Regions from separate parts of the Marinilactibacillus sp. 15R genome, predicted to be linked through region 1. Evidence: predicted binding sites of a transcription regulator. Region 1 holds the regulator's gene; each other region holds the start of a gene.
What was found. The regulator Rex, encoded in region 1, represses fermentation and respiration genes when NADH is low (regulators of the CRP and FNR family bind a similar motif). The targets are predictions, from matches to a motif close to TTGTGAANTANTTCACAA.

Region 1 (3,220 bases):
TTATCCATCTTATCCAACATTTTTCTACGTGACTGAGCCCTTTTAGTTGTTGAGGCACGAACTAAGTTCCGATTGATGAAATCTTCTGTTTTCTCTATTTCTTTTTGTTGTTTTTCATATTCTTTCCACATTTTCTGGATCAGTTCAGCTTTAAGTTTGAGATAGTTAGAATAATTTCCAGTAAAATGCTGGACTTTCTTATTACTTACTTCATAAACTTCGTTGATAACTTTATCTAAAAAATAACGGTCATGGGAAACAATCAGCAAAGCTCCCGTATAATTCTGCAAGTATTTTTCTAACCAGGATAAGGTTTCGATATCCAAATGGTTGGTGGGTTCATCTAAAATAAGCAGATCCTTCTTTTCTAGCAGTAGTCTCGCTAAAGCTAATCTCGTTTTTTGTCCTCCAGATAACTGGGAAACGGGAGTTGAAAAGTCGGATTCGTAAAAGCGAAAGCCATGAAGAACAGAGCGTATCTCACTTTCGTAGCCATATCCATTCAATTGTTTAAATGACTCTTGAAGCGAGTCATATTTTTTTAGCAATTCCTGATAGTATTCTTTATCTGATAATAAATCAGGAGAGCTCATTTGATACTCAATTTCTCTCATTTCTTTTTCTATCTGGATAACAGGTTCAAATATGGCTAGCATTTCTTCCCATATCGTTTTATTGGATTCTAAACCAGTATGTTGATCTAAAAACCCTAAGGTTATATCTTTCTTTTTATTGACTCTTCCAGCATCTGGTTCTTCCTGTCCGGAAATAATGTGCAGTAAGGTAGATTTTCCAGCACCATTTCGTCCCACTAAACCAACTCTAGCATTATCTTTGATTTCCAATGTGACATCATTAAATAGTACCTCAGCACCGAAATGACGAGCTATTTTTTGAGTTTGCAAAAGTATCATTTTATATTCCTCATTTTTAAAATTTGTACGTTAAACAGTTAAATTTCCTCAAATATCTTGTCTTATAAGTTTAGCATATTCCATGACTGATAAACAGAACAGTCGATGATGGATCATAATAACTGCTTAAAAAAATGATGAAATTTCGATAGATGTAATTGCTTTTTATAAGATGAATTCTATCGATTTTTTCACAAGCTGATATGATCATATATGATAATATTCTCATAGGTAATATAGAATCCCTTATTTTATAGTCATATTAACTTCCAATTTATAAATTCCGTGCTATAATAGTTAGTGAAATACTATAGGAATTTGTGAAATGAAAGTTAAAAATATTAGATGAGGTATATTACTTTTAGTTTAATGGGAAGTTTTATATTGAATTATAATTTGAAGGAGAAAAAGTATGGTAGAAAAGAAAATTCCAAAAGCTACTGCAAGGAGATTACCCCTTTATTATCGTTATTTACGCTTTCTCCATGAAGCAGGAAAAAATCGTGTTTCTTCTGCAAAGCTTAGTGAAGCAGTAAAAGTTGACAGTGCAACAATTAGACGAGATTTTTCGTACTTTGGTGCATTAGGAAAACGTGGATATGGATATGATGTTGAAGCATTGATGAACTTTTTCAGTAAAACATTGAACCAGGATCGATTGACGAATGTTGCCTTGATCGGTGTAGGAAATCTAGGACAAGCTCTCTTGAATTATAATTTCAGAAGAAACAATAATACCCGTATCAGTGCAGGATTTGATATCAATGAGAAATTGATTGGAACCATTCACCAAGGTGTTCCCATTTATCATATAGATGAAATGGTAGAACAGTTGGATCTGCAGCAAATTGATGTTGCGATTTTGACTGTTCCTTCAGAAATTGCGCAGGAAATGGCGAACAAACTTGTCGAAGGTGGCGTTAAAGGAATTATGAACTTTACACCTATTCGAGTGAATGTTCCTGACAGTGTGCGTGTACACAATGTTGACTTGACTAATGAATTACAAACGTTGATTTATTTCATCAATTATTATCAAGAATTAGATGATGAGGAAGAAGTAATCATTGATGAAGAAACTGGAGAGATATTTGTAGAAGATTAAGTAATACAGGAAAATAAAAGCAGTTACCTTGTTTGATTGAATTAATCAACGGGTAGCTGCTTTTTTGATTATTTATTTCGGTTTTTCCTGATTTTAAAATATGAATCTGCTAGACGAGTTCCCTGAACAAAGTCTTTGGTAGCCAGAAAGGCAAACAACAACGGGAATATACCCCATCCTTCCAATCCGACAATATCAATGACGAAGTAGAGTAATATAAAGCACATTACGTACTTAAAAAATATATAGCTTAGAATTTGTTTTTCGGTCATTTAAAAATCCTTTCATACAATAAATTCTTTAGTTATTTAGAATCAGATTTCCAATTACAGCAGCTGTATTCATAAGACAATGGGCGATGATAGGTGTCCAAATGTTTTTTGTCTTGAAATACAACCAAGAAAAAACAAGTCCCATAGTAGAATAAACTAAAATTCTTCCATCAAAGTGAATGACTGCAAACATGAGCGAGCTGACAACAGCTGCACCTATTCCGCCGATTTTCTCTAAACCCATACCAAATATTGCTTTACGGAAGACAAATTCTTCCATAATAGGTCCGGCTATAGAAGAGAGTAGAAGAAAGTAAGGATACTGCTTGATGATTGCAATAATATTTTGAGTGTTTTGTGAGTCTTGAGATGCACCAAGGAAATTGATTTCAATCATTGTAGCAATAAATTGCGCAAAGAGCGCAATAATTAATCCGAGAAATCCCCATAAGATAATTTCAGGAATATTTGATCTAAAGGGTTTTTCAAAAGAAAATGTAAAATCTTTTTTCTGGTTGAGATAAATCATTCCGACTGCACCAAGAGTAAAGAAAAGCAGGTTAGACCAGATTACCCCATCTGTACGAATGCTTTCAGGTAGAAATTGAGCGGTTAGTACGGTTGCCAACTGAACGAATATATACAGCAGTATGATTTGGAGAGCTGTTTTTTTATGTGATTGTTCCAATAGATTCATCCTCATTTTCTAAAGATAATAAAGTCGTTTTTGACATTACTAGTAACTTAACATAAATTTTGTCAGTATTCCAGATATGATTTTAATCAATTTTTTAACTTCAAAAGGGTTGCAAGAAAACTCAGTTTTGAATATACTAAGTATTGGAGTTAGCACTCGGGTGCATCGAGTGCTAACACGAATATAAACTCAACTATAAAATTATATGGAGGGATAACACCATGTTAAAACC
Region 2 (3,220 bases), 820 kb from region 1:
TTAATTTTTTGATAACTCATATTTTTCCTCCTGTTTCATATGTCATCTTTAATTATAAAAAAAGTCCTTCTTCTATACTAATTGTATAAAAGAAGGACGTGTATAATAATTAAGTCACGTGGTACCACCTAGATTTAGAAAGCAAACTACTTTCACTCTAAAGTTAACGCCTTCTACGTGATAGCTTTTCACTATCAAACCTCCAGAGTGTCTTTCAAATAATTGTCAGGGGGTCTCTTTCAGCCAAGGAGAACCTTTCTAAAACATTAACAACTATCTTACTTTCTCTTTCATCGGTAATTTATTTAACTGATCAATATCTGAATACTTTATTGATTACAAGCTTACAAGAAAGATATTATAAAGTCAATATACGTTTTTATTTTTTCTAGGTTATCTTACATATTGCAATAACAAAGATTTAACTGATATAATAGTAAAAACTGAGAATTATTATCCTGTACTATTCGAGAGGATGACTAGAATGGATCAAAATGACCCATACATACATAATTTATTTCCTAAAAAAAATATTTTCATAGCCATTATTCTATTACTTTTGAGTATAACTATTGCTTCTTCGATTGTTTTAGCCAACGAGAATAGCGTAACGGTAAAAGCCAGTGTGCTAAATGTTCGTATCGGACCTGGATTGACTTACGATGTTATGACCCAAGTTAATGAAGATCAAAAATTAAATGTCTTAGCTGAAGACAATGAATGGTACAAAGTGAGATTATCAAATGATCAGATTGGTTGGGTAGCTAGCTGGTTGGTAGAAAATGAAGAAATTTCTTCAGAAAACCAGCGTTATGGTAGAGTTACAGGTACCGAGGTCAATATAAGACAATACGCTACTACTGATTCCAAGAAACTAGGTACAGTATATGAAAATACTGAACTTTCAGTCCTTTATGAAGAAAATGACTGGTACCAGGTTCTTTATTTAGGCAAAGTTGCCTGGATTCATAAAGACTATTTAGAACTTATTGATACACCTAATACACAATCATCAGAAAATTCCGTTTCTACTCAAGAAGTTACTATTGGAGATCTGGAAACGAATGTCAGAAATGCTCCAAGTACTGATGCTGAGATTTTATCTGTTGCAGCACCAGACAGTAAGCTTATTTATTTAGGTACTGAAGAAGACTGGTACAAAGTTCAGCTGAATGATGGCAGTACAGGGTATGTTGCAAACTGGGTTTCCACCCTTTCAGATGTCCAAACAGTTAATATAGAAGAACAAGCAGATCAAATAGATAGAATTGCTACAAATCTATCTGAAGCTACCATCATGATCGATGCAGGACATGGTGGAAAAGATCCGGGCGCTCTATCAGAAACTGGATTTCTTGAGAAAGATGTTGCTTTGAGCACAGCTAAAACTTTACAGAAACGTCTTCAAGATGCTGGTGCCAACGCGATTATGACTAGAACAGATGACACCTTCATTTCCTTAAATGACCGAGTATATCTGTCTCACAAAGCTAACGCTGATGCTTTCATCAGTATTCATTACGATACAATAGAAGTCGCTAATTCTATGAGTGGCACAACAACTTATTATTATTCAAATAGTGAATTAGAACTAGCTAATACTGTCAATCAGTATCTGGAATCAAATGGCACTCTCCCTAATAATGGTGTCAGATCTGCCGAATACTATGTATTAAAGAATAATGCTCAACCTTCAATCCTATTAGAGTTAGGCTATTTAAATAACGATTTAGATGTTTCTGTAGTAGACACCCAAGCTTATCAATCTACTGTGGTAGAAGCAATCTATCAAGGTTTGAGAGACTATTTTTCACAAAAATAAAATTAAAACCTACTACACTTTTGAAGAGGCTACTTTCTTCAAAAGTGTTTTTTATATTAGTTCAAAAAATATATTATCTATGTTTAATCTAATGATTAATAGTAATTCTATTTTATACAGGATGAAGTTTTCCTTCTATTCATCTTATTGATTTATTAATGTAAGTGAAATCATTTAATCATTCTTTCATTTATTCATTTTTTTATTGAAAATAAATTGATTTTCATTTTCAAATGATCGATAAAGTGGTAATATAAATTTATTGTGTAAAAACTAACAAGAAGGATGGAATTTTAATGGATGCAAATTATCAAGGCCTCTTTTATTCTATTGAAAAAAGTATAGAAAAAAAGAAGCAGCTTTTTGAAGTAAGTGCGATTCGCTATTTTATCAGAGCCATGTTGGCTACTTTATTTTTAACTTTAGGAACTGCTATTGCAGTGATTACTGCTCAAGCAGCTGAGAAAGCTATACCTGGTTCTGGCAAATTTTCATATTCGTTTATGTTTAGCTGGTCCCTTGTTATGATTATCTATATGAATGCTGAATTAGGAACGTCTAACATGATGTATGCAACAGTTGGGGTCCATCGTAAATTATTATCTGGGAAAAAAGCACTTATTATATTATTTGCTTGTTTATTATTCAATTTAATCGGTGGTGTGCTAGCAAGCTATCTAGTCTCTTTATCTTCAGTATTCCAAGACTTGCCAAATGATCATTTCTTATTTCATGCCATTGAAGGAAAATTAGCAAAATCACCTCTTCAAATATTTACAGAAGGAATATTCGCTAATATCATCGTAAATGTTGCTGTATTCTGTACTATTAGAATGAAAGATGACGCCGGTAAAGTGATTTCTATGATATTCATCATTTTCATTTTTGCTTTCTTAGGATTTGAACACGTTATCGCTAACTTTGCATCTTTCCCCCTTGCATTTTTTGCATATGGTGGTGCTGTACCGGGAATGACTTTTGCATCAGTAGGAATTAACTGGCTCTTCACTGCTCTTGGCAATTTTGTTGGTGGCGGTTTGATTATAGGGCTAACCTATTCTTGGTTAAATAAAGGAAACCATATCTACTTGGATTAAACTAAAAAATTATTTATATTAGTTAATCTAAGTCAGTATTCACTATACATTACAACGACTTATTCAGTTTAGATTATTATTCTAATTGGATGAGTCGTTTTTAATAAATTATACAAATAAAACTTTTAAATCTTTTATCAATACCGTAGTACAAAATCGAGAATTTATTACAGCAAACGATTTGCTTTAATTTTTTCTTCAAATTTGTTAAATTTAATTAGATTAGATACTTATATAACATTATATTTAGAAAGCAGGTTTTTCTATGCATTTATATCTTCGACTTATCGTTCTTTTACTA
Region 3 (3,220 bases), 930 kb from region 1:
TTTTTACTTGTGCATACTTGATTGCTGAAAGTGAATCTACTGCCACTGAGAAGCCAGCAATACCTGTAGCCATTGTTCTTGCTACTTCAGTATCATGTAGAGCCATTTCAATTCTTTCATAGCTATATTTATCATGCATATAGTGAATGATGTTTAATGTATTGATATACATACCTGCTAACCATTCAAGCATATCATCATATTTCTCTAAAACTACATCGTAATCAAGGACTTCAGATGTAATTGGTTGGTATTTTGGTCCAACTTGAGTTTTAGTACGTTCGTCCACCCCGCCGTTGATAGCGTATAAAAGGGCTTTAGCAAGATTAGCGCGAGCTCCAAAGAACTGCATTTGTTTACCAATCGGCATAGCAGACACACAACATGCTATTCCGTAGTCATCGCCCCATTCTTCTCGCATGATATCATCATTTTCGTATTGGACAGCACTACTTTCAATAGATACTTTAGCACAGTACTCTTTGAAAGAAGCTGGTAATTTTGTAGACCATAAGACTGTCAAGTTTGGTTCTGGAGCAGGTCCTAAGTTTGTTAATGTGTGTAGGAAACGGTAACTGTTTTTCGTTACCATATGGCGTCCATCTATACCGACACCACCAATAGATTCAGTAACCCATGTGGGATCTCCTGAGAATAATTCATTATATTCCGGTGTACGAGCAAATTTCACAAGTCTTAATTTCATAACGAAATGGTCGACTAGTTCTTGTATTTCTTGTTCAGTCATAGTACCATCTTTTAAATCTCTTTCAATATAGATATCTAAAAATGTTGAAGTTCTTCCTAAAGACATAGCAGCTCCATTTTGTTCTTTGATTGCTGCTAGATAACCTAGATACAACCATTGGAATGCTTCTTTAGCATTTTTAGCTGGTCTAGAAAGATCAAATCCATAAATATTTCCTAATTCTTTCAGTTCTACCAATGCTCTGATCTGATCACTTAATTCTTCACGTTGACGAATGATTTTTTCACTCATCATGCCATTACCACAATTTAATTTATCTGTTTCTTTATCAGCAATTAGGCGGTCAACACCATACAGAGCTACTCTTCTGTAGTCACCAATTATACGTCCACGACCATAGGCATCAGGAAGACCGGTAATAACACCCGTACGTCTAGCATTTCTAATTTCTGGAGTATATGCATCAAAAACACCTTGATTATGTGTTTTTCTCCAATCTCTAAATACATGTGATAACATTGGATCTACTTCAAATCCATAAGATTCAGCAGCCTGTTCCATCATTCGGATACCGCCAAAAGGTTGCAGTGAACGTTTGAAAGGTTTTTCTGTCTGGAATCCGACGATTTGTTCTTTTTCTTTAGTTAAATATCCAGGTCCATGAGAAGTGATAGTAGAAACGACTTCAGTATCCATATCCAGCATTCCGCCGGCATCAAATTCTTTTTTGTTGAGATCCATTACTTGATCCCACAATTCGTTAGTACGTTCAGTAGCATCTTCTAAGAAAGAGTCATCTCCATCATAGGGAGTATAGTTTTTTTGAATAAAATCTCTAACATTAATTGAGGTTTTCCAGTCTGACCCATTAAAACCCTTCCATAACTCTTCTAACAAGTTAGTTTTATGTTGTTTTTCCATATTATTTACTCCTTTATAAATTATATTATCTTCACGTTCAATATATCACAATTATGCATATGTAACAAGTGAAAATTTGAACTATAAGACTCTATTAAACAAAACGAACATATAAAAAACTACTAATTGTGAATTGTGTCACAAAATTGTCACAAATTTTTTTTTGGTAACCGTTTACACTATGTTATAGTCAATTTGTGATATATAGATGTTTTATTTATACTTCTTTTAATCCTAGGAACTGAGGTATGATGAAACATTTTATTTTTAGCACTACATGCTCATAACTTCACAATAATTAATCGGAGGGATTTATAATGGTTCAATTAGCATCAGTCAAAAAAACAGAAGAAGTTAAAGTTGAAAACTCAATCGAAAATATGATTGATAATTTAGTCAACAATGCACAAATTGCTTTAAAAGAATTAGGTTCATTAGATCAAAAACAAATAGACGAAATTGTTAAACAAATGGCTTTAGGCGGATTAGATCAGCATATGCCATTAGCTAAAATGGCTGTTGAAGAAACAAAACGTGGAGTATATGAAGACAAAATTATCAAAAATCTTTTTGCTACAGAATATATCTATCATAGTATCAAGAATGATCGCACAATTGGAATTATTGCAGAAAACAAACATGAAGGAACTGTTTCAATAGCAGAACCTATTGGTGTTATCGCAGGTGTTACACCTGTTACCAACCCAACTTCAACAACAATGTTCAAAGCAATGATTTCTATCAAAACAGGTAATCCGATTATATTCGCTTTCCACCCTTCTGCTCAAAAATCAAGTGTCGCAGCTGCTAAAACAGTTTATGATGCAGCAGTCAAAGCAGGTGCACCAAAAAATTGTATCCAATGGATTGAAGCACCTTCTGTGGAAGCAACTCAAGCTTTAATGAAACATGGTGGAGTAGCAACCATTTTAGCAACTGGAGGTCCCGGCATGGTAAAATCAGCTTATAGTTCAGGTAAGCCTGCTCTTGGTGTAGGTGCGGGTAACGTCCCTTGTTATATTGAAAAAACTGCAAATGTTAAACGTTCAGTTAATGACTTGATTTTATCTAAGACTTTTGACAATGGGATGATCTGCGCATCAGAACAAGCCGTCATAATTGATAAAGAAATTTATACTGAAGTAAAAGACCTATTAACTAAATATGATTGTCACTTCTTATCTACAGCTGAAAGAGAAAAAGTTGAAAACTTTATGGTTTCTCCTGAAGGCAATTTAAATGCTGATATTGTTGGTAAGCCAGCTTACGAAATTGCTAAACTTGCAGGTGTTTCCGTTCCAAAAGAAACGAAAATTTTGATCGCTGAACTTGAAGGCGTAGGTAAAGATTATCCACTTTCAAGAGAAAAACTAAGTCCAGTTCTTGCAGCCTATAAAGTTAATAGTAGCGAAGAAGGAATCAAGCGTGCTGAAGAAATGCTTGCTTATGGCGGACTAGGACATTCTGCTGTCATCCACTCAACAGATGAAACTGTAATTGATGCATTTGATCGTCGCATGAAAGCTGGACGTTTAATTGTGAATGCACCTTCTTCACAAGGGGCAATTGGGGACATTTATAATGCTTACC
Region 4 (3,220 bases), 870 kb from region 1:
ATACCCAGTTTCCGGGTTCATTAAGTGATGATATTTTTTACCATCAACTTCAAGGAATCTTTCATAAACGCCTGAAGTTACCATAGATTGGTTACTGAGAGGAATAAAACCAATGATTTCCCCGCGTTCTTCAAAAGGATCTTGGATTCCTACTTGCCAGTCTTCATTTACATCTCTTGGGCTACTGCCCATAACAAAAATATTGCCTCCTAGGTCGATAACAGCTGTTTCAACATCGTTTTCGGTTAGTACTTTAACAGTTTCATCTGTAATGAAACCTTTTGCAATTGCTCCAAGATCAATTTTCATACCTTCCTCAGAAAGGTAAACAGTTTGATTCTCTTCGTTTAACTCTACTTTTTTGTAGTCTACTAAAGATAATGCTGTATCAATTTCAGCTGGTGAAGGTACTCGAGCATCGGGAAAACCAATTCGCCATAGATCTGTGATTGGTCCAATAGTTAGATCGAAACTACCTTCTGTTTTTTCGCTGTAAGTAAGAGCAGATTTAATAAGAGCAAATAAATCATCTGAAACTGGAACAGGCTCTTGCCCGGCCGCTTCATTGATTGCTTTGATCATAGAATGTTCTTCTTCATCTTCCGTTGTAATAAATTTAGCTAATTCTTTTATTCGGTCAAATGCTTTTGACAAGACTTCTTCTTTTCCTTGATCATAGATTGTCACACGTACCACAGTGCCCATTAAAAATTCTGTCTCTTCGTATGGTTGGTCAGCAAGCGTGCGCTCATCTTCAGAAACAGCAGAGTTACAGCCGCTGAGAGTAAGCAAAATTGATAATAACAAAATTATTCGAGTGTGCATTCTCGTTTTCATGTAAAAACTCCTCATTATAGATACTAGCTCATTTGATTTACATAAAAAAATGAGCCTTAGAATTATCTCTAAGACTCATTGTATTTATAGAAACGCTTTATTGCAATATTAAATTGACTTAATGCAAAGTCTTTTTATTATTCTGCAGCGTTGTCTACTTCGATCATTTCAGTATTGCCTTCTTCAGCAGCATCAATCAATTGTTCAGAATATTTGATAAAGCTTTCTGATGACTGAGTAGCACCTGATACAACATCAACTTCTGAAGGATCTTGAACTTCTACTAATTGGCTGTTTAAATCAGGAAGATAATCAGCTGGACCAACGCCAACTTTTTCTGACATAGCTTCTTGGTAGCCTTCGTCTTCTGATTTCAAATCTCCAGCTTCATTTTTGTAGTCATAGTTTGATTCAGTGATTTCTCCACCGTCTACTGTCATATCGAAAACTACACGCCAGCCATTTTCATCGAAGTTTTGTTCTTCCAATGAATAAGTACCGTCTTGTAATTCACCTGTAGCTGCTTGGTCTTCTGATTCTTCAGTAGTTGATTCCTCAGTTGTTGTTTCTTCAGTATCTTCAGCTTCATCTGAATTACCACATGCTGCCAAAATTAATGTTGATGCAAAAAGTGTTGTTGCGAATTTGAAACTTTTCATGATTTTCATGGTGTCCCTCCAATAGGAATTTAGTTTTAGCTTACGAGCATTTACTCGCTTGCAAATTAATTTACAAACATAGTATACCTTTCTAGTTATCGTTTGTCTATACTTTCACAATAAATTATTTTTATTTATCTATTTTTTAATATAATTTTCATATAAATAGAAAGCCTATTCATGTTTGATTATATGCTATTTTAAAAGTTTTAAAATAATTTAAAAATAGTCTAGACAAATGCTTATTAATTACGTTATAATTAATTCGGAATAATTGTGAAATAATTATCAAATTATTTGATGTTGGAATCACAATAGAATTAGCTATTATAAAAGGAGTATACCAATATGCCACAGATTAACATTGTTGTTGTTGGAGGCGGGTTTGCAGGGGTATCTGCTGCGAAATCACTCTCGAAAAAATTGAAGAAAAATAGTGATGTAGTGATCACATTAATTGATCGTCATCCTTATCATACTTACATGACTGAATTACATGAAGTTGCAGGTGGACGGGTAGAACCTAGCGCTATCCAGTATGACTTACAACGTTTGTTCTCTAGAAGAAAAAATGTTCAGTTGGTGACAGATAACGTAACAGAATTAGATCACCAAAATAAAACTGTTATTACTGAAAATGGTCAATATGCATATGATTACCTTGTTTTAGGTATGGGTGGAGAAGCAAATGATTATGGCACTCCAGGTGTTAAAGAAAATGGATTTACTCTTTGGTCATGGGAAGATGCAGTTCGTATTCGTCGTCATATAGAAGATACAATAGCTGCAGCTGCCAGAGAACGAGATGCTGAAAAAAGAACAGCTATGTTACGATTCGTTGTATGTGGTTCTGGATTAACTGGTATTGAAATGGTTGGGGAACTAATTGATTGGAAACCAGTACTTGCGGACAAGTATCACATCGATGAAAGTGAAATTGAATTGGTCGTTGTAGAAGCATTACCGGAAATATTGGCAACTATTCCTCGTGTTAGTTCAAATAAAGTAGAAAAATATTTAACGAAGAAGAAAGTTCGTATATTGAAAAATGCTCCAGTTGTGAATGTAGCTCCAGATAATGTAGAGTTGAAAACAGAAGAAGACTTACCTACACACACACTTATATGGGCAGCTGGAGTCAAAGCTAATACAGACACTGACGAGTTCGGTGGAGAAAAAGCTAGAGCTGGAAGACTTGTAGCAAATGAGTTTATGGAAGCGAAAGATCTAGAAGATGTTTATGTAATTGGTGATCTTGTATATTATGAAGAAAATGGGAAACCCACTCCACAAATCGTACAGGCAGCTGAACAAACAGGACATACTGCTGCTAAAAATATTGTGGCAGCCATTGAAGGTGGAGAAAAACATCCACATGAATCAAATTATCAAGGGACTTTAGTTTCAGTAGGCTCTAAATATGGGGTAGCTTATTTATTCGATAAAATCCATTTAAGTGGATTCTTCGCAATATTAATGAAACATATCGTCAATCTTAAGTATTTTATTGACATTAATTCACTATATTATCTAGTACAATATGTGTTCCACGAATTCTTCCACATTAAGAATAAACGAAATATTTTCCGCGGACACTTATCAAGATACGGGAATGTATTATGGAGTGTTCCTTTACGTGTATTTTATGGTAGTATGTGGTTAGTAGAAGGATTGAAGAAAGCCTTCGGTATACTTGGAGCAGAAAGTTGGTTTGGCGATACGGT

Region 2: the regulator Rex is predicted to act here: its motif matches at 2,085-2,102, upstream of BKP56_RS09040 (formate/nitrite transporter family protein).
Region 3: the regulator Rex is predicted to act here: its motif matches at 1,757-1,774, upstream of adhE (bifunctional acetaldehyde-CoA/alcohol dehydrogenase).
Region 4: the regulator Rex is predicted to act here: its motif matches at 1,771-1,788, upstream of BKP56_RS00670 (FMN-binding protein).

Annotation. Positions count from the first base shown of each region.
Region 1 covers NZ_CP017761.1:1,018,920-1,022,139, forward strand. The annotation lists gene BKP56_RS05015 (ABC-F family ATP-binding cassette domain-containing protein) at 1-914, opposite strand, end outside; gene BKP56_RS05020 (redox-sensing transcriptional repressor Rex) at 1,327-2,019, shown strand; gene BKP56_RS14230 (DUF4305 domain-containing protein) at 2,088-2,291, opposite strand; gene BKP56_RS05030 (CPBP family intramembrane glutamic endopeptidase) at 2,320-2,979, opposite strand; gene groES (co-chaperone GroES) at 3,210-3,220, shown strand, end outside.
Region 2 covers NZ_CP017761.1:1,841,439-1,844,658, reverse strand. The annotation lists gene hisS (histidine--tRNA ligase) at 1-20, opposite strand, end outside; T-box leader at 90-303, opposite strand; gene BKP56_RS09045 (N-acetylmuramoyl-L-alanine amidase) at 485-1,822, shown strand; gene BKP56_RS09040 (formate/nitrite transporter family protein) at 2,119-2,919, shown strand; gene BKP56_RS09035 (cation:proton antiporter) at 3,185-3,220, shown strand, end outside.
Region 3 covers NZ_CP017761.1:1,950,709-1,953,928, reverse strand. The annotation lists gene pflB (formate C-acetyltransferase) at 1-1,630, opposite strand, end outside; gene adhE (bifunctional acetaldehyde-CoA/alcohol dehydrogenase) at 1,948-3,220, shown strand, end outside.
Region 4 covers NZ_CP017761.1:151,270-154,489, reverse strand. The annotation lists gene BKP56_RS00675 (FAD:protein FMN transferase) at 1-837, opposite strand, end outside; gene BKP56_RS00670 (FMN-binding protein) at 975-1,505, opposite strand; gene BKP56_RS00665 (FAD-dependent oxidoreductase) at 1,845-3,220, shown strand, end outside.